3 regions of the Azotobacter chroococcum genome follow, and region 2 is predicted to be linked to each of the others. Evidence: riboswitches for the same ligand, from Rfam matches in the RefSeq annotation. Region 2 holds a riboswitch; each other region holds the start of a gene.
The links. Region 2 has a riboswitch for cobalamin ahead of ACG10_RS09645 (cobaltochelatase subunit CobN). Riboswitches for the same ligand answer to the same signal wherever they lie in the genome.
Positions count from the first base shown of each region.

Region 1: it holds a riboswitch for cobalamin, as region 2 does, so the genes downstream of both, ACG10_RS21435 (CbtB domain-containing protein) here and ACG10_RS09645 (cobaltochelatase subunit CobN) in region 2, are expected to answer to the same signal.
Region 3: it holds a riboswitch for cobalamin, as region 2 does, so the genes downstream of both, btuB (TonB-dependent vitamin B12 receptor) here and ACG10_RS09645 (cobaltochelatase subunit CobN) in region 2, are expected to answer to the same signal.

Region 1 is NZ_CP011836.1:26,127-32,787, reverse strand. It holds gene cobN (cobaltochelatase subunit CobN) at 1-2,347, opposite strand, end outside; gene cobW (cobalamin biosynthesis protein CobW) at 2,449-3,498, opposite strand; cobalamin riboswitch at 3,597-3,788, opposite strand; cobalamin riboswitch at 3,847-4,090, shown strand; gene ACG10_RS21435 (CbtB domain-containing protein) at 4,192-4,374, shown strand; gene ACG10_RS21430 (CbtA family protein) at 4,382-5,065, shown strand; gene ACG10_RS21425 (cobalamin biosynthesis protein) at 5,058-5,498, shown strand; gene cobM (precorrin-4 C(11)-methyltransferase) at 5,495-6,250, shown strand; gene ACG10_RS21415 (hypothetical protein) at 6,436-6,661, opposite strand, start outside.
Region 2 is NZ_CP011835.1:2,070,467-2,077,127, forward strand. It holds gene ACG10_RS09630 (nitrite/sulfite reductase) at 1-288, opposite strand, end outside; gene ACG10_RS09635 (DUF2970 domain-containing protein) at 509-730, opposite strand; gene cfa (cyclopropane fatty acyl phospholipid synthase) at 743-1,906, opposite strand; cobalamin riboswitch at 2,148-2,280, shown strand; gene ACG10_RS09645 (cobaltochelatase subunit CobN) at 2,387-6,661, shown strand, end outside.
Region 3 is NZ_CP011835.1:2,825,653-2,832,313, forward strand. It holds gene bluB (5,6-dimethylbenzimidazole synthase) at 1-367, opposite strand, end outside; gene ACG10_RS12960 (cobyrinate a,c-diamide synthase) at 395-1,687, opposite strand; gene cobO (cob(I)yrinic acid a,c-diamide adenosyltransferase) at 1,833-2,444, opposite strand; gene ACG10_RS12970 (hypothetical protein) at 2,441-3,025, opposite strand; gene btuB (TonB-dependent vitamin B12 receptor) at 3,073-4,926, opposite strand; cobalamin riboswitch at 5,021-5,251, opposite strand; gene ACG10_RS12980 (SIR2 family NAD-dependent protein deacylase) at 5,331-6,065, opposite strand; gene ACG10_RS12985 (glutamine amidotransferase) at 6,170-6,661, shown strand, end outside.

The DNA of each region.
Region 1 (6,661 bases), on a different replicon from region 2:
TCAACCGCAGAGCGAAGTGCTCCAGCCGTTCGCGAGTATCGCCCGTCGTGCGCCAGGGATCGCTGCCGCAGACCAGCAGTTCGGTCGGACGCGCTCCCTTCCAGAGTTCAGCCATGTCGCAGTCCAGCGGATCGAAGCCCAGCGCCAGGTCCCGCGCCAAGGCGCGCAACAGGCTGGCATTCGCGCCCTGCCCGTCGCCACGGGGAATGCGCAGCAAGGCCAGCAGCGTGTCGCGGCGCAGCGTGCCGCTCGGCGACTGGCCGAACACATGCAGACCGTCGCGGATCTGCGACTCCTTCAGGTCACAGAGGTAAGCGTCCAGCTGTGGCAGCCAGCTGTCCGGGTCGCCGTTGAGTTGCAGGCCGAGTTCGCTGTCAAGCCGGGTCGCGCGCACCAGCGCGAGGATCTCGCCACGCAGCTCGATGGCGCGGCGCACGTCCAACTGGCTGGCGTCATAGTACTCGTCGGCCAGGCGCTCCAGATCACGTAGCGGCCCGTAGCTTTCGGCGCGGGTCAGCGGTGGCATTAGGTGGTCGATGATCACCGCCTGGGTGCGACGCTTGGCTTGGGCACCCTCGCCGGGATCGTTGACGATGAAGGGATAGATGTTCGGCAGCGGGCCGAGCAGTGCGGTGGGCCAGCAGGATGGCGACAGGCCCACGCTCTTGCCCGGCAGCCATTCCAGGTTGCCGTGCTTGCCGACATGGATGACGGCGTCGGCCGCATAGACCCGCCGCAGCCAGAAGTAGAACGCCAGGTAGCCATGGGGGGGCACCAAGTCCGGATCGTGGTACACGGCGCTGGGGTCGATGCCATAGCCGCGTGCCGGCTGGATACCGACGAAGGTCAGCCCGAAGCGCAATCCGGCGATCATCATCCGCCCGGAGCGGGACATCGGGTCCTGTTCGGGCGCGCCCCAGCGCGCCAGCACGGCCGTGCGATTGGCCTCGGGCAGCTCCGCGAAACAACGCCAGTAATCGTCCAGCGCCAGGCTCTGGGCGCAGGGGCGCAGATCCAGGGTGTCGAGATCGTTGGTCACGCCGCCGAGCAACTGGTGGATTAGTGCCGTGCCATTCTCCGGTAGATTTTCGATCGGATAACCCTGCCGCTGCAAGGCTTGCAGGATATTCAGAGCCGCCGCCGGAGTGTCCAGACCGACGCCGTTGCCGATACGACCGTCGCGGGTCGGATAGTTGGCCAGCACCAGAGCGATGCGCTTGTCGCCATTCGGCTTGCGGGCCAGCTCGCACCAACGGTGCGCCAGTTCGGCGACGAAATCCATCCCAGGCAGATGCGGGCGATAGCAGACCACATCGCTCTGGCTGCGTTCGCTGTGCCAGGCCAGCCCCTTGAAACTGATCGGCCTGGTGACCAGGCGCCCGTCCAGCTCCGGCAGCGCGATATGCATGGCCAGATCGCGTGATCCGAGGCCTTGGGCGCTATCCTGCCATTGCTCTTCGCTGTCCACTGCGCAAAGCGCCTGGAGCACTGGCACATCGCGGCGGAACGGCCGGAGACTGGGCGCCTCTGGGTTGGATTGGGCGAAGCCGGTAGTGTTGAGAATGACCGCCGCCACGCTCTCGTCCAGCCAGTGTTCGACCTGCGCCAGACAAGCCGATTCCTTCAGGCTGGCCACAGCGATCGGCAGCGGGTTCAACCCCTGGGCCTGCAGGCGCTCGCAGAAGACGTCGACAAAGGCGGTGTTCGCCGCCTGAACATGGGTGCGGTAGAACAGCAGCGCCGCCACCGGCCGCCCCGGTTGCCAGCGGGCCTGCCACTGCGCCAGCGTGGCTTCGCCCTGCGTCGGGTGATAGAGCACGGTACGCGGCAGAGCCCTGGGCTCGTCCCAGCGGTAGTCGCGGTCCAGCCAGCGACTGGCGATGCAGTGGAACAGCTGCCGCGCATTGTCGCGGCCGCCTTGGCGCAGGTACTGCCAGAGCCGTTCGCTGTCCCCGGCGGAGACGTTGCCCAGGCCGCTCAGCTCCGGATCGGGGCTGTCGTCGCCGGGCACCAGGATCAGCCGGGCGCCGTTTTCGGCCAGCTCGACCAGACGCTCGATTCCATAGCGCCAGTAGCTCACGCCGCCGTGCACCGAGATCAGGATCACCCGGGCGTGGCGCAGCACCTGCTCGACGTAGAAATCCACCGAGGCATGGTTGGGCAGTTGCGCCGGACTGGCCAGGCGCAGGCTGGGATAGTCGTCCGGCAACGTGCGGGCCACCTCGGCAAGCAGCGACAGGTGCGAGTCGCCGGTGCAGAGGATCACCAGCTCGGCGGGCGTCTGCTCGAGGTCGGCGATGCTGTCGGCCGGCAGCTGGACGCCGGGCTGGGCGCGGAGCAGGTGCATCAGTCAGCACCTGCCCGTTCGTAGGAGCGAGCTTGCTCGCGAAGCTTTTAGTGCTCTGTTGTCCGCGAGCAAGCTCGCTCCTACAGGGTGGGTTCTCATCCTCACATCAGCGCCGCCCGAAGCTCGCCAATGATCGCGGCCCGGTCCAGCTGCTGGCCGATCATCACCAACCGTGTAGCCCGCGCCTCGCCGGGCTGCCAGGCACGATCGAAATGCCTGTCGAAGCGCTGCCCCACGCCTTGCACCACCAGCCGCATCGGCTTGCCGGGAATGGCGGCGAAGCCCTTGATCCGCAATATCCCATACCGCGCCACCGTATTCCTCAGCGTGGCGAGCAGATGCTCCTCCGCCACTTCCGGCAGGGAAAGGTCGAAAGAGTCGAATTCGTCGTGGTCGTGATCCTCGTCTTCCAGGTCATGGTGGGTCTGGCGGCCGTCGATGTGCAGCTCAGTCTCGCTGCTCAGTCCCAGCAGCACGTTCAAGGGCAGCTCGCCGCCATGGGCCTCGATCACCTTGACTGCTGGCGGCAGTTCCTCGGCGACCTCGGCGCGTACCCTTTCCAGCGCGGCGGCATCGAGCAGGTCGGTCTTGTTCAGCACCACCAGGTCGGCGCTGGCCAGTTGGTCGGCGAACAGTTCGTGCAGCGGAGACTCGTGATCCAGGTTCGGGTCCTGCCGGCGCTGCGCGTCCACCTGCTCGGGGAAGGCGGCGAAGGTGTCGGCCGCCACGGCCGGGCTGTCGACCACGGTGATCACCGCGTCCACGGTGCAGGCATTGCGGATTTCCGGCCAGTTGAAGGCCTGCACCAGCGGCTTGGGCAGGGCCAGACCGCTGGTCTCGATCAGGATGTGGTCAAAGTCGCCGCGACGGGCCACCAGTTCACGCATCACCGGGAAGAACTCTTCCTGCACCGTGCAGCACAGGCAGCCGTTGGCCAGTTCGAAGACACGCCCGTTGGCCTCTTCCTCAGTACAGCCGATGGAGCATTGCCGGAGAATTTCGCCGTCGATGCCGAGTTCGCCGAACTCGTTGACGATCACAGCGATACGCCGGCCCTCGGCATGCGCCAGCATATGCCGCAGCAGGGTGGTCTTTCCGGCGCCGAGAAAGCCGGTGACGATAGTTACGGGAAGCTTGGCGAGCGATTTCATGGTTGGCCCTGCGTGGATCGTTGCGGATCAGCGGGCAGGCGAGAACGGACAGGCGCATGGAAAAGCACCGGCCAGCACCACCGGATCACCCCGCCCAGTTGTCATGGATGTTCGAGGCAGGTCTCCTGGCTGACGGCCTGCGCAATGCGCATACCTCTTCGCCTTCCCGCTTGGCGCAGTGGCATATCGAAGGGTTTGAGGCCGTATACAGTTGCGGGGGCAGCCACGGCTCGACCGTGTTCCCTCTTAGCTCCGCGCAATGGCGGAGAACCTCGAAGCCGGAAAGGCTACGCAGAGTCTCCGGGCGGGTCAATCGCCACGGTTGACGCTCGCGCCGGCCCGTGCTCAGCTAGAAAGACGGTTTCAGGTGTCTCATGCCGCCGAGCGCGAGGTGAAACGGGAAGCCGGTTCAAGTCCGGCGCTGCCCCCGCAACGGTAAGTGTACGAAGGGTCGATGTAGCCACTGTGCCGTCGGTTCGCCGAAGATCAGCTGCGCAAGATCTCGCGGACCGGGAGGCATGGGAAGGCCGTCCCGACCGTCTCCATGACGGACGTCACAAGCCCGGAGACCGGCCTGAGGCCCTGTTGGCAACCCGCGGAGGGCGGGCGTAGGCCGGAACCCAGGCGCTTCAGTGGCCCGGACCCATGTCGCGCACTCCTTCCGCCTCACTCACAGTCACGGAAGGTCATACCATGTCCGCTACCCTCTCCTCCTCCGCCTCAGCGGCGCTCTCCCGGCCGAAACGTATCACCCTCGCTCTGGGCAGTTGCCTGCTCGGTGCGGTGTTGATCTTCTTTGCCGGCTTTTCGCCCATAGAGGCGCTGCACAATGCGGCCCACGACACCCGCCACAGCGCAGCCTTCCCCTGCCACTGAGGACTCCATGATCAAGCGCATCGCACGAACCGCAGGGTTTGCCGGGCTGCTCGCCGCCCTCCTGCTGACCCTGCTGCAGAGCCTCTGGGTGACGCCCCTGATCCTCGAGGCGGAAACCTACGAAAACGGCGTCGAACACAGCCATGCCGAAGAGCACGACTATGCGGACGGGCATGTCCATGAAAGCTGGGCACCCGAGGATGGCTGGCAGCGGACCCTGGCCACGGGGCTGAGCAATCTCGTCGTAGCGGTTGGTTTCGCCCTGATGCTGGCCGGCCTGTTCACCCTCCACGCACCGGGAAAAACCTGGAATGGGTTGTTATGGGGACTCGGTGGCTTCACCACCTTCAGTCTGGCGCCTTCGCTCGGCCTGCCGCCGGAACTGCCAGGTACCGAGGCGGCCGATCTGCTACTGCGCCAGTACTGGTGGATCGGCACCGCCGTAGCCACCTCCATCGGCCTGGTTCTCATTGCCTTCGCACGATCCTGGAGCCTGCGCATCTCTGGTGCTGTGCTGCTGGCGATTCCGCACCTGATTGGCGCACCGCAACCAGAAGTGCATACGAATCTGGCCCCCGAGACGCTGGCCAACCAGTTCATCCTCGCCTCGCTGGTAACCAACGCGCTGTTCTGGGCAGCACTGGGACTCTCGGCAGCTTGGCTGTTCGGTCGCAACAGCCGCAATGCCTGAGCCCGATAAAGCAGCATGGATGCATATCGCCGGACTCGGCTGCCGCCGGGGCTGCCCGCTGGAATCACTTTTGGCGCTGCTGCATGCAGCGCTGGACGAAGCAGGCCTGCGGCCCGGCGATCTCGCCGGACTGGCCAGCAGCGTGCACAAGCGTGACGAGCCCGGGCTGCTGCGCCTGGCCGATCATCTGCGCCTGCCACTGGCCTTTTTATCCGCCGAACGTCTGAGCGCTTACCACGACCGCCTGACCCGGAAATCGCCGCTGGCCCTCAGCATCACCGGCAGCTCCGGCGTCGCGGAAGCCAGCGCCATGGCCCAGGCTGAAATCCTAGGGGCCGGACCGGCACGCCTGCTACTGCCCAAGCGTACCAACACCGTGGCCAGCCTCGCGCTGGCCACGGCGCCCCTTCACACCCTTCTGGATCATCCATGACCATCTATTTCATTGGTGCCGGCCCCGGCGATCCGGAGCTGATCACCGTCAAGGGCCAGCGTCTGCTACGGGCCTGCCCGGTCATCCTGTACGCTGGGTCGCTGGTGCCCGAGGCAGTGCTCGAAGGCCATTGTGCGGAGCGTGTGATCAACACCGCCGAGCTGCGTCTGGAACAGATCATCACACTGATCCGCGAAGCTCATGCCAAGGGGCAGGACGTGGCCCGCGTGCATTCCGGCGACCCCTCTCTGTACGGCGCCATCGGCGAGCAGATCCGCCACCTGCGCGCACTGGACATTCCCTTCAAGATCATCCCTGGGGTAACCGCCACCTCTGCCTGTGCCGCCCTGCTGGAAGCCGAGCTGACCCTGCCTGGTGTGTCGCAGACGGTGATTTTGACGCGCTACGCTAGCAGCTCGGAAATGCCCGAGGGCGAAGCCCTTGAAGACTTGGCGCGGCATCATGCGACTCTGGCCATCCACTTGGCGGTGAAACACCTGGAACGCATCGTCGAAACGCTGCTGCCGCATTACGGCAGCGACTGCCCCATCGCAGTGGTCCATCGTGCCAGTTGGCCCGACCAGGAACAGGTCAGTGGTACCTTGGCGGATATCCTGGACAAGGTCCGCGGCAAAGGCTTTCGCCGCACGGCCCTGATCCTGGTCGGTCAAGTGCTAGCGGCCGAGCACTTTGCCGACTCGAGGCTCTACCACAAAAACACTCTGCACCTGTTCAGGCCGCAACAGGCCTGAAGCAATAGACGCTTGTACTCACCTTGCCGCAGTGAAGCGCTGTTCCATCCGTTCTCTCGTGAATCAAATCGACTGTTAGGATGAACGTATTCTCCCTGATCTCTCATGACACAGTAATGTTTTGGTCTCGATGCTCATTTTCCAGTCTCGGTTGTATGCGAGGCCTTTGTGGTGCAGACGGCGGGTCACACCTTGCGCCGATCCCACTCGCCCTCAATGGCTACCACCAAGGCAGAAGCGGCACCGTGCAGGTCGTTCAACGCCTGGTTGTCCTGCCCGCGCATATTGATGGCCTTGAGGGTGTCGGCCATGTCGGGGGCGCCACTGTGCACACCGGTCAAAATGTCCACGAATGTCCCATAAATCTCTCTCAGCTCAGCAGCGCGGCCATCGTCTTCTTCATCCTTGATG
Region 2 (6,661 bases):
CGGCCAGTTGAACTGCACGTTCTGCCGGGTACTGATGTGGGCATAGCCCTTGTCGTAGTCGCGGGCGATCTGGGCCAGCTTGCGCAGTTGGCGGGAGGACAGCAGTCCGTAGGGTACGGCCACGCGCAGCATGGGAGCATAGCGCTGGACGTACAGGCCGTTCTGCAGGCGCAGCGGACGGAATTCCTCTTCGCTCAGCTCGCCGGCTAGGTAGCGGCGGGTCTGGTCGCGGAACTGGCGGACCCGGTCCTCGATGATGTGTTGATCGTACTGGTCATATACGTACATGAAGTGTCCTGTCGGTCAGGCTGCTTACTGCTTTTTCTGCGCGCACGGCCGCGCACCGCATTTCGGAGAGCGGGTCACGATAGCAGTTCAGGGTTATACGTAAAAGTAATGTTTTTCTATAACGCTAGAGTTTTTTGTTATTGAACAGTGTACGGAAGTACTCCGAAGTGCAAGTCCGCTCCGAACTGGCTTCTGCGATGAGGGGAGGAAGGGGCTCGGTTCAGGCCTGGGCCAGATGCAGGATCAGCTTGACCACGCCGACCAGGACCAGCACGAACAGGACGGTGAAGCCCACCCCCAGCAGGATGAAATGGCTGGGCTTGCCCTGGGAGAAGTCCCGCGTCCGGTTCTTGCCGCTCTGCACGCCTAGGGCGGCGGCCAGCACGCTGTGCAGCATCTGCCGGAACGTCAGGGGCTTGTCGTCGTCGCGGTCGTCGTCCATGGGGGCTTCGCCTCAGAGTTGCGGGCGCTGGTAGCCGCCCGGTACGCCGTTCTTCGACAGCACGTACTGCCAGAGCTGGAGATTGCGGGCGCGGAAGGCTCCGGCGCAGGAGAGTAGATAGTAGCGCCACATGCGCCGGAACCTTTCTCCCAGCGTGCTGGCGAAGCGCGGCCAGGCCGCCTCGAAGTTGGCGTGCCAGGCCATCAGGGTCCTATCGTAGTCCGCGCCGAAACTGTGCAGGTCCTCGAGGATGAACAGGCCATCCAGTCCATCGCCGATCTGTCCCAGGGAGGGCAGGTCGCCGTTGGGAAAGATGTAGCGGTCGATCCAGGGGTCCGACGTCGAGTGGCGCTGGTTCTTGCCGATGGTGTGCAGGAGGAACAGGCCGTCGTCGGCCAGGCAGCGCGCGGCGACCTCGAAGAAGTGGCGGTGGTTCTTGCGACCGACATGCTCGAACATGCCGATGCTGACGATGCGGTCGAAGCGGCCCTGGATCTCGCGGTAGTCCTGCAGGCGGAACTCCACGGGCAGGCCGGCGTAGCGCTCCCGGGCCCAGGCCTGCTGTTCCCGGGAAACCGTCACCCCGACGCAATGCACGCCATGCCGCTCCGCCGCGTAGCCCATGAAGCTGCCCCAGCCGCAGCCGATGTCCAGCACCCGCATGCCGCGCTCCAGGCCGAGCTTGCGGCAAATCAGCTCCAGTTTGGCCTCCTGGGCTTCGGCCAGGCTGCTGGCGCTTCGCCAATAACCGCAGGTGTAGGTCATGCGCGGGTCGAGCATGGCCTCGTAGAAGTCGTTGCCGAGATCGTAATGGGCCTCGCCGACCTGCCAGGCGCGTCGGCGGCTCTGCAGGTTGAGCAGGCGCGCTCGCAACGCATAAAACATCAGTCGTGCCGGTTTCACTTGCTGGTCGATGCCGGCGCACAGCAGGCGAAAGAAGAATTCGTCCAGCCGCTCCGCCTCCCAGGCGCCCTCCATGTAGGCTTCGCCCAGCCCCAGATTGCCTTGGGCGAAGACCCGTTCGGGCACTCCGCCAGCCTTGAGCTGCATGTCCCAGGGACGGTTGCCGCCGATGCGGATGTCTGCCCGTTGCAGAAGTTCGACCATCAGGCGATGCAGGGCGGAGTCCTGCGAAAGATAGCTGGACCCGGCGTTGAACGTGAATTCTCGGCTCATGGTTGTTCCATCCTGACCTGGCTCCACCGGATCGGTCTCCGGGATGACACTTCGGAATCTGCCGGCGGCCTGTCGAGACAACGCGCCCAAGCAAAGTCAGATTAGGCAGGGACGGGCGCGACGGCCAATAATCCGCGGCAGGGCCGTCGGAAAACCGTCGGCGAACCGGCCGTCAGCCCGAGGCATTGCGCTTGCCCGGCCGTCACGCGCCGCGTAAGGTGCGCCCCTGCCGGCCCCTGGCCGGCGACATGGAGAACGCGGTGCCCGGATCAAGGTCCGGGGTAAATGGGAAGTCAGTCCAGGCTGACGCTGCCCCCGCAACGGTAGGGCCGTTTCACGGCCGAGCCCGACACCAGCCCGTTCTCCCGATGCAGGCCGCGGTGGGCGGCCGTGCGGTCGCCAGCCCTGGTCGTTCCGGCGTCTTGCCGCCGGCGCTGCGTCCGTTTCGCGTGCCCGCCGCCTTTCGATCCGGGATAGGGCATGCCATTTCCTCTTCTCTTCCGCCGCTTCGGCCTGGTCCTGCTGCTCGGGCTGCTTGCCCCCAGGGCCTCGGCGGCGCAGCTCAACGCCATCGTTTCCCGCTACAGCGCCGCCGAGTTCGCCGGCGCCGTCGCGCAGTTCCAGCAGCACAATCCGCACTGGCGGATCAGCGCACGCACCCCGGAGCAGCTCGCCGAGCTCGACGAGCCGGCGCTGCGCGCCTGGCTGGGCGAGGGCCGGGTGCTGCTCGGCGTCGGCCTGTTCGGTGCCGAGGTGGAGCGCCTGGGGCCGCTGCTCGGCCAGGTCGCGCCGGCGGACAGCTTTCTGATGCACAGCGAGCATGCCCTGGTGCAGCTCAGCCGCAGCCGTGGGCGCCCGCTGTTCGCCTCGCGCGAGGCGGTCGAGACCCTCGGCCGGCTGCGTCCGCAGGGCGAGCTGGGTGGCTGGATCGCCCGCCAGCAGGCCGAACATCCCGGCCAGGCCGAATGGATCGCCGCGCGCAGCTACTGGCAGGCCGGCGGCATCGACAACATCGCCGGCCTCTTGGCCTGGCTGGCGGCCCGGCATGATCAGGGCGTGGCGGTACCGGCCGTGCAGGCGCGTCCGCCACTGCGCTTTTACCAGGATGGTGCGCTGCGCGGCGAGGGCGAACTGACGTACTCCGGCGACGCGCTGGTCGCTGTGATCGACCACGGCCGCGCCGACCGCGCCGGCGATCGCGAGCTGAACGACGCCTTCTGCCAGCGCCTGGAAAGCCGTGGCCTGGCCTGCGTCAGCCTGTTTGCCGACTGGGGGCCGGGCTCGCTCGCGGCGGTGCGCTGGCTGAAGGAGGGACGCCACCCGCCGCTCGCCGCCATCGTCGTGCTGCAGGACTTCGTGGTCGGCGGCGGCGAAGGCCGCGAGGAGGTCACCGGGCTGTTCGAGCAGCTGAACGTGCCGGTGCTCAAGGGCCTGCGTCTGGAGGATCGCGACGAGACCGGCTGGCAGCTGTCCGGCGACGGTCTGGCGCGCGACAAGGTGCACTACCAGCTGGCCATGCCCGAACTGCAGGGAAGCAGTCAGGCCACGGTGCTGGCGGCCTGGCACGAGCGCCAGGAGGACCCGCTATCGGGCATCCGTTTCGGCGTCGCCGCGCCGCTGCCGGACCAGCTCGATACCTTCGCCGCGCGCATCCAGCGCTGGCGTGCCCTGCAGCAGAAGGCCAACGCCGACAAGCGCCTGGCCATCGTCTACTATAACCATCCGCCGGGCCGGCACAACATCGGCGCGGACAACCTCGACGTGCCGCAATCGCTGTTCGAGATCCTCACCCGGCTCAGAGCCGAGGGCTACGACACCGGCCCGCTGCCGGCCTCGCCCGAGGCGCTGCTCGACCTGCTGCAGGAGCGCGGCGTCAATCTGCCGGAGCAGGGCGACGCCCTGGCGGCCATGGCCGACAAGGTGCAGAGCCTGAGCGGCGAGGATTACCGCCGCTGGTTCGCAACCCTGCCGGCGGCGCTGCAGGCGGAGATGGTCCAGGGACCGCTGGGCTACTGGCACGCCCAGCTGCGCCGCGCCCTGGACAGCGGCCGCAGCGAGATCGCCCGCGGCCTCTACGAGAACGGCTCCGGCGAACTGCACCACGTGCTGGACGGCGTGGTGCACCCGGCGCGCTCGCGCGCTCTGGACCTGCTGGCCCAGCTCGAAACCCTCTACCGCGCCGCCCTGGAGGCGCCGGGGCAGGCCGACTGGGCGCAGGCCGAGTCGCTGGTGCAGGCGCTCGCCGCCACCGGCATCGAGGGTCTGCGCGGCTGGGGAGAGGCGCCGGGACGGGTGATGGTGCAGGGCGAGCGCCTGCTGCTGCCGGGCATCCGCTTCGGCAAGGTATTCGTCGGTCCGCAGCCGCCGCGCGGCTGGGAGATCGACCAGGAACTGCTGCACGCCAACCTGGTGTTCCCGCCGCCGCACCAGTATCTGGCCTTCTACCACTGGTTGCGCGACGGCTTCCGCGCCGATGCGTTGATCCACCTCGGCCGGCATTCCACCTACGAATTCCTGCCGCGCCGGCGCGCCGGGCTGAGCGACGAGGACTACCCGATGCAGGTGGTCGGCGACCTGCCGAGCATCTACCCCTACATCGTCGACGGCGTCGGCGAGGGCATCCAGGCCAAGCGCCGCGGCCTGGCGGTGATGATCGACCACCTGACGCCGCCGCTGGTAGCCACCCCGCTGTACGACGACCTGCTGCGCCTGCGCCAGCTGATCGAGAGCTTCGAGGCCGGCAGCGGACAGGTGGACGGTCCGGCGCGGCGCGCCACCATCGCCGAGATCCGCCGGCTGATCGGCAGCTCCGGGCTGGAGCCGGAGCTGCGCCAGTCGATGGCCAAGCCGCTGGCCGCACGCGGGATCGGCTTCGAGCAGGCCGACGACGACCTGCTGGTGCACGAGCTCGGTCACTACCTGACCGCCATCCAGGAGCGCTTCATGCCCATGGGCCTGCACGTGTTCGGCAAGCCCTGGCGGCAGGAGGCGGTGGACACCCTGATCAGATCGATGGGCGCGGGCGGCGAGGCCTTCCGCCCGGCGCTGGTGGATTCGCCCAAGGCCGAGATGGCGGCGCTGCTGAATGCGCTGGGCGGCCGCTTCGTCGCCCCCGGCAAGGGCAACGACCCGATCCGCACCCCCGAGGCGCTGCCCACCGGACGCAACTTCCACGCCCTCGACAGCAGCCTGCTGCCCAGCCGCATCGGCTGGCGCATCGGCAGCGAAATGGCGGCCAAGGCGCGGGCGCGTCCGCTGCCGGCGGACGGTCGCGAGGCGGTGATCCTCTGGGCCTCGGACACGGTGCGTGACGAGGGCGCGATGATCGCCTTCGGCCTCGACCTGCTCGGCGTCGAGCCGCAATGGAACAGCCGCGGCATCGTCGAAGGCATCCGCCTGCGCGAGCTGGCGCCGGGCGAGCAGCGCCGCGACCTGCTGTTCACCACCTCCGGGCTGTTCCGCGACCTCTACGCCGACCAGCTGGCGCTGCTCGAGCGCGCCGTGCTGCTGGCCCTGAACGCCTCCGCCGAGCGCATCCGCCGCGACTATCCGGCCCTGCGCCCGGCGCTGGCCGAGGCGCTGGCGCCCTTGCAGGGCATGGGCGAGGGCGGCAACGAGAGCCTGGACGGCAACCGCGTGGCGGCGCACTGGGTGGAGGACGCCGCCGGGCGGCTCAAGACCGGCCTGTCCGCCGCCGAGGCCGGACGGCTGGCCGCGCTGCGCCTGTTCGGCGTGGCGCCCGGCGCCTACGGGGCCGGCATCAACCGCCTGGTCGAGCGCTCCGGCAGCTGGCAGGAGCGCGGCGAACTGGCCCGCGCCTACGTCACCCGCATGGGCCACGCCTACGGCCTCGCCCAGCAGGGCGAGGCGGCGCAGGAGGCCTTCGCCGACAACCTCAAACAGGTGCGGCGCACCTACCTGGGCCGATCCAGCAACCTCTACGGGCTGATGGACAACAATGACGCCTTCGACTACCTCGGCGGCCTGAGTCTGGCGGTCGAGCAGCTCTCCGGGCAGGTGCCGGAGAACTTCGTCGCCTGGCACAACGATCCGGCCCAGGTGCGCCTGCAGCCGCTGGCGCAGGCGCTGTTGGCCGAGCTGCGCGGGCGCTTCCTCAACCCGGCCTGGATCGAGGCGCTGATGCGCCACGACTACGCCGGCGCGCGGACCATGGGCAGCGAGTTCCTCGAATACCTCTGGGGCTGGCAGGTGACCAACCCGGAGATCATCGGCGACAGCGCCTGGCAGGAGGTCAAGGCGGTGTACCTCGACGACCGTTACCAGATCGGCCTGGACGACTTCCTCGAACAGGGACAGAACGTGCATGTGAAGAGCAACATGCTGGCGCTGATGCTGGTGGCGATCCACAAGGGCTTCTGGCAGGCCGACGAGGCCACCGTCCAGCAGCTCGGCGAGCAGTTCGCCCGTCTGGTCGGCGCCCACGGCCTGCCGGGCAGCGGCCATACCCGGCCGGATCATCCGATGCTGCAGTGGCTGCTGCCGCAACTGCCGGCCGAACTGCGCGCCGGCCTCGAACGGCGCCTGCAGGCCGCGCAGCTGCCGGCGTCCGAGGCCCCGTCGCCGAGCACGCTCAGCGAGCTACAGCCGGCGGCGCAGGACGAGGCGACCGAACAGGGCGCGCAGGCGGAGGCCGATGCGGGGGAAGGCGCGACCCAGGCGGCGGATGAGCGCCTCTGGCTGGCGCTGGCGGGCCTGGTGCTGCTGCTCGGTCTGGGAATCTGGCGCGGGCGCGGC
Region 3 (6,661 bases), 760 kb from region 2:
GGCGGCCGAAGACGTGCGCCTCGCGGCCGTCCATCAAGGCGCCGACCAGCAGCTCGGCGCAGTCGCCGATGCCCTCGACCTTCAGGCGCATGAACTCGTCGGCGCGCTCGCCGAGGGCCTCGGCGGTGCGCACCCGCTCGGCTTCCACCAGCTCCTTGATGCGCTGGCGCAAATCGGCGTCGCTGATGCGGATAAAGCGCCAGGGCTGCATCAGGCCGACGCTGGGCGCCTGGTGCGCGGCGTTGAGCAGACGCGCCAGCAGCTCCGGCGCCACGCTGCCGCCACTGAAATGGCGCATGTCGCGGCGTTCGGCGATGGCGCGGTAGACCGCGGCGCGCTCGGCGTCGCTGAAGGCGTGGGGGTTCATCGCAATTCCTGTGGGTTCACCCGCGCCTCAGGGGCGCAGCAGCGCGGCCGCCGCCTGCGGCGCCGAGGGCAGGTAGAAATGGATGTAGCTGGCGGTCAGCCGGCCGCGGCGGTAGACCGCCTCGGCGGTACGCCGGTAGTTGGGGCATTCGCCGTGGGCGACAGGCGTCAGCGCGCAGGCCATGGTGGAATGGTGGTAGCTGTGCCCGCGCAGGCGCATGCCGTCCAGCTCGACCTCCTGCATCGCCAAGGCGGCCAGCTTCGGCTGCATCCAGGCCTCGCCGGGCAGCAGACCGAGCATGGCTTCGCGGCGGCCGTCCAGATCGGTCAGGGCGTCGAGCAGGTAGAGCATGCCGCCGCACTCGGCGAGGATCGGCCTGCCGGCCTCATGGTGGGCGCGGATCGCCGCGCGCATCGGCGCGTTGCCGGCCAGCCGGTCCAGGTGCAGCTCGGGATAGCCGCCCGGCAGGTAGAGGCTGTCGACCGCCGGCAGCGCGGCGTCGTCCAGCGGCGAGAAGAACGCCAGCTCGGCGCCGAGCCGCTCGAGCAGTTCCAGGTTGGCCTGGTAGAGGAAGGCGAAGGCGGCGTCGCGCGCCACGCCGATGCGCACCCCGGCCAGCAGCGGCTCGGGCGCCGCCTGTGCGGGCGCGGCGAAGGCCACCGGCGGCGGCAGGTCGGTGCCGGCGCTGGCGGCCAGGGCCGCGGCGGCGGCGTCCAGGCGGGCGTCGAGATCGGCCAGCTCCGCGGCCTGGACCAGCCCCAGGTGGCGGCTCGGCAGCTCGATGTCGGCGCTGCGCGGCAGCGCGCCGTACCAGCTCAGGTGCGCCGGCAGGCTGTCACGGAGGATCTCGCCGTGACGGGCGCTGCCGACCCGGTTGGCCAGCACCCCGGCGAACGGCAGGTCGGTCTGGAAAGTGGCCAGGCCGTGGGCGACGGCGGCGAAGGTCTGCGCCATGGCCGCGGCGTCGATCACCGCCAGCACCGGCACGCCGAAGCGCCGCGCCAGGTCGGCGGCGGACGGCGCGCCGTCGAACAGGCCCATCACCCCCTCGATGAGGATCAGGTCGGCCTCCCCGGCCGCCTCCCAGAGCAGGCGCCGCGACTCGGCCTCGCCGACCATCCACAGGTCGAGCTGGTGGACCGGCGCGCCGCAGGCGCAGGCGAGGATCATCGGGTCGAGAAAATCGGGGCCGCACTTGAACACCCGCACGCGCCGGCCCCGGTTGACGTGATGGCGGGCCAGGGCGGCGGTGACGGTGGTCTTGCCCTGGCCGGAAGCCGGGGCGGCGATCAGCAGGGCCGGGCAGTGGCGCTCGTTCATCGGAGCCTCCCGACGTTCGGGATCGCGAACGAATCCGCCCCTGCATGGCCTAGGGCGGGTGAAACCCGCCGGGTTCGGTGGGGTCTTCGCCATGTCTGGCGGGTTTCACCCGCCCTGCACGAGCCGTATACATCCACTCGCCGCATCAGAACTCGATCCCCTTCTGCGCCTTCACCCCGGCCTGGAAGGCGTGCTTGACCAGGGTCATCTCGGTCACGGTGTCGGCCGCCTCGATCAGTCCGGGCGGCGCGCCACGGCCGGTCACCACCACATGCTGGTGCAGCGGCCGCGCCTGGATGTCGGCGAGCAGCGGCTCCAGCTCCAGGTAGCCGTACTTCAGGGCGATGTTCAGCTCGTCGAGCAGCACCAGGTCGATCGACGGATCGTCGAGCAGCTCGCGGGCCACCACCCAGGCCTCGCAGGCCTTGTCGATGTCGCGCTGGCGGTCCTGGGTTTCCCAGGTGAAGCCCTCGCCCATCACGTGGTAACGCACCTGCTCGGGAAAGCGCCGGAAGAAGGCCTCCTCGCCGGTGCTGGCGGCGCCCTTGATGAACTGCACCACACCGACCCGCAGGCCGTGGCCGAGCGCGCGGGCGACCATGCCGAAGGCTGCGCTGCTCTTGCCCTTGCCGTTTCCGGTGTGCACCAGCAAGAGGCCGTGCTCGTCGGTGGCCTGGGCGATCTTCCCGTCGACCACCGCCTTCTTGCGCTGCATGCGCGCCTTGTGGCGCGCGTCCCGTTCCGGCGACTCGCTCATCCGCGGGCTTCCTGCGCCCGCTGCGACTTCAGGCGGGCGGCGAAGCCGGCGTAAAGCGCAGTGGCGAGGCCCACGTAGAGCGCCAGGTTGGCCAGGCTGCGCGGGTAGTGGCTCAGCACGCGCTGCACGAACTCGGCGAACGCCGGCTCCGGATAGCGGCCGGAGAAGAAGTAGAAGCCGCCGCCGGAGAACAGATAGCAGACGAAAGCGCTGAAGATCACCGCCAGGCCGAGCACGGCCAGGCTGTCCAGCCGGTCCAGACTGTCGCGCTGCAGAACGGCGAAGATCCGCCCGCCCAGCCACAGCGAGCCATAGGCCGGAACCAGCAGCCAGTAGGCCGGCGACAGGCACCAGTCGCTCACGCCCATCCAGCCGGTGGCGACGAAATCGAGCAGCGTGGCTTCGAGGAACAGCGCCGGGAACACCCAGCGCGGGCTCAGCAGGGCACCGGCGAGGAAGAACACCGCCCAGGAGGCGCTCGGCAGGTTGAGGGTGGCGAAGTGCTGACCACGGGTCATGGCCATCAGCAGGGCCAGCGCCACACCGACGACCAGCTGGCTGCGGGGGGACAGGTTGAGCATGCTGCGTTCTCCTTGTGGATGGTTCCGGCCCGCCGGCCGGCGGCGCCTCACAGCGCCTGGTAACGGACGGTGAAGTACACCGCCTGCCCCGGCTGGTTGTAGCCCAGGGCGGTTTCGTAATCGGCGTTCAGCAGGTTGGCGACGCGCGCCTGCAGACGCCATTCGGGGGTGATGCGGTATTCGCCGCGCAGATCCACGTCGGCGTAGCCGGACAATTCGTTGTCGTTGGCCACGTCGTCGTAGCGCCGGCCCTCGGCGTGCAGCGTGGCGCCGACGGCGAAGTCGCCGAAGCGCCGGTCCAGCTCCAGGTTGAACATCTGCGAGGCGCGGCGCGGCAGCTCGTTGCCCTCGTTGTCGCCCGAGCCGCTGTTCTCCGGCTCCAATAGACTGTAGTTGGCGCTCCAGTCCCAGCCGAACGAGCGGCTGCCGACCTCCAGCTCCAGGCCGCGGATGCGTGCCTCGTCGATGTTCGCCGGCCCCTGGATGGAGGAATCGTAGACGATCAGGTCCTTCACCTTGGTGCGATAGGCGTTCAGCGACCAGTGCCCCCAGTCGTGCACCCCGGACAGGCCGACCTCCAGGCTGTGCGAGGTTTCCTCGTCGAGGTCGGCGATGCCGTAGAAGGGATAGTACAGCTCGTTGAAGGTCGGCGCCTTGAAGGCGCTGCCGTAGCTGACGGTGGCGCGCAGGGCGTCGGTCAGGGCGTAGCCGTAGGCGACGTTGCCGGTCTCGTGCTGGCCGAACTGCTCGTTGTTGTCGCGGCGCAGGGAGACCTGCCAGTCGTGGCGGCCGTATTCGCCGAGGTACTGGACGAAGGCGCCGTTGTTCTCGCGGGAGTCCTCGTCGTAGTCAGTGGTGCCGTTGACCTCCTCGCGCTGGTAGTCGACGCCCAGGGTGAGGACGTGGCCTTCGGCCAGGGTCAGGTCGTTCTGCCAGCTGGCGCTGTCGCGGCGGCTGTCGAAGCGCGAGTAGAAGCTGCCGTCCTGGTAGGTGTCGGACTTGTCCTCGTTGCGCCCGGCCTGCAGGGTGACCTGCCAGAACGCCAGCGGGCTGAAGCGCGCGCGGCCGCTGACCACGTTCTGCTCGCCGTCGGCGTTGGCGGAAAAGCCGGCGGTGCCGCGGCGGTTCACCTGGTCGTAGTCGTTGTGCGACTTGGCGCGCAGGAAGGTGCCCTCCAGTTCCAGGCCGTTGTCGAAGCGCCAGCCGGCGCGCAGCGCGGCCGAGTGGTTGCGGTAGCCGTCGGCGTCGTTCTCGTAGCCGCTGGTCCCGGGGCTCTTCACGTTGATGCCGTCGGTGTCCTCGCTGCTCAGGGCCAGGCTGTACCAGCCGTGGGCGTTGCCGCCGGAAACCCCGGCGCTGCCGGTGTAGGCGTCGTGGGTGCCGTAGCCGGCGGAGAAGAACGGCTTGGGCGCACCGTCACCGCCCTTGCGGGTGAAGATCTGGATCACCCCGCCGATGGCTTCCGAGCCGTACAGGCTGGAGCGCGGCCCGCGGACCACCTCGATGCGCTCGATCATCTCCACCGGCAGATCCTGCCAGGCGGCGGTGCCGGTGGTCACCGAGCCGACGCGCACGCCGTCGATCAGCACCAGCACATGGTCGGACTCGGTGCCGCGCAGGTAGACGGAGGTGGACTTGCCGTGGCCGCCGTTGTTGGCGATGGATACTCCCGGCACCCGCTTGAGCAGCTCCGGCACCGACTGCGCCTGGCTGCGCTCGATGTCGTCGCGCTCGATCAGGCTCACCGCGGCGAGGCTGTCGCGCAGGGTCTGGGCGCTGCGTGCGGCGGTCACTACGGTGGCGTCGAGGCTCAAGGGGTCGTCGGCCGCCTGGGCCGGAGAAAGGCAAAAGAGGCCCAGCAGCGCGGACGCCGCCGGCCCGAAACAGGGCTTGCGAATCAAGGTCGTTCTCCGCCGCGCCACCCGCACGGCCTGAAATCAGCGAAAGCGGGCGGGAAAGCGCTCAGGCAGAACCTGCCTGCGGCCTTCTCCGCGCCGCCAGAAATCGCGACAGGCCGGTCTCCGGGCTCACGAGCGAAGCGCCATGCGGCGGCTTCCGAAACCACGCCTTCCCGTGCCATGCGGGACACAGTGGCCTTACGGCGGTTTCGCGACTCGTCTACCGTTGCGGGGGCAGCGCCGGCCTTGTGTCGCGGATCATCGCGGCACGCACCGGCTTCCCTGTTTCACCTTTCGTGAGAAAGGCACCTGAAGCGAGGCGCGCAGGGTAGTGGAAACGCCGGCCGGGCACAATGAGACGGATCGCCCGATATCATGAGATCCGCTCATGTTGCGACAGCCGGCGCTCAGCCCTCCAGTGCGGCCAGCAGCTCTGGCAGGACGCTGCCGGCCGGGCCGTGCAGGCAGAGGTCGGCATGCCGGCTGAGCGGGGTCGGCTGCGGATTGATCTCGACCACGAAGGCGCCACGGCGCTTGGCCGAAAACGGCAGCTCGGCGGCCGGATAGACCAGGCTGGAAGTGCCGACGCTGAAGAACAGCCCGGCCTGCAGGCCGGCTTCGCTGGCCCGGGCCAGCACATCGGACGGCAGGTTCTCGCCGAACCAGACCACCGCCGGGCGCAGCAGGCCGCCGCAGGCGCAGTGCGGCAGGCTGTCGAGCGTCGCCGGCCAGTCACCGCCGTCGGCCTCGCAGCGAAAGCACTTCAGCCGGTGGAGGTTGCCGTGCAGCTCCAGCGGCGCCGGGCTGCCGGCGCGCTGGTGCAGGCCGTCGACGTTCTGGGTGATCAGCGTGACCCCGGGCAGCCGCCGCTCCAGCGCGGCGATGGCCAGGTGCGCCGGGTTCGGCTGAGCGGCCAGGCACTTCTCGCGGCGCCAGGCGTACCACTCCCAGACGGTGCGCGGATCGGCGCGAAAGCCCTCGGGGCTGGCCAGCTCTTCCGGGCTATAGCGCGCCCAGAGCCCGGTCTGGGCGTCGCGGAAGGTCGGGATGCCGCTCTCGGCGGACACCCCGGCGCCGGTGAAGAACACCACGCGGGCAGCATCGCGCAGGCGGCGGGCGAGATCGGGAAGGGCGTCGTGCATGCTGGAACTCCTCGATGGTCGTTGGCGGCCCGCCGATCTCGACAACCGGCCAGCCCTTCGCATAGGTTGCCTTCTTACACCCACAACATGGAGCCGGTACAGGCATGAAAACCGCCATCGCCATCCGCCACGTCGCCTTCGAGGATCTCGGCGTCTTCGCCCCCGTGCTGGAAGAACTGGGTTACCAGATCCGCTATGCCGATCCCGGCATCCTGGACGCCGACGAGCTGGCCGCGCTGAACGTGGAGGCGGCCGACCTTCTGGTGGTCCTCGGCGCGCCCATCGGCGCCTACGATGAAGCCACCTATCCCTTCCTGCTGGCGGAGCTGGAGCTGATCGGCAGGCGGCTGCGCAGCGGCAAGCCGCTGCTCGGCATCTGCCTGGGCGCCCAACTGATCGCCCGCGTCCTGGGGGCGAAGGTCGCACCGATGGGCGTCAAGGAAATCGGTTTCGGCGCTCTCCAACTGACCACGGAAGGCGCCGCCGGCTGTCTCGGCGCACTGGGCGACGGCGGCACCGTGCTGCACTGGCACGGCGACATGTTCCAGCTGCCGCCGGGCGCCACCCTCCTCGCCCGCACCGAGATCTGCCCGAAC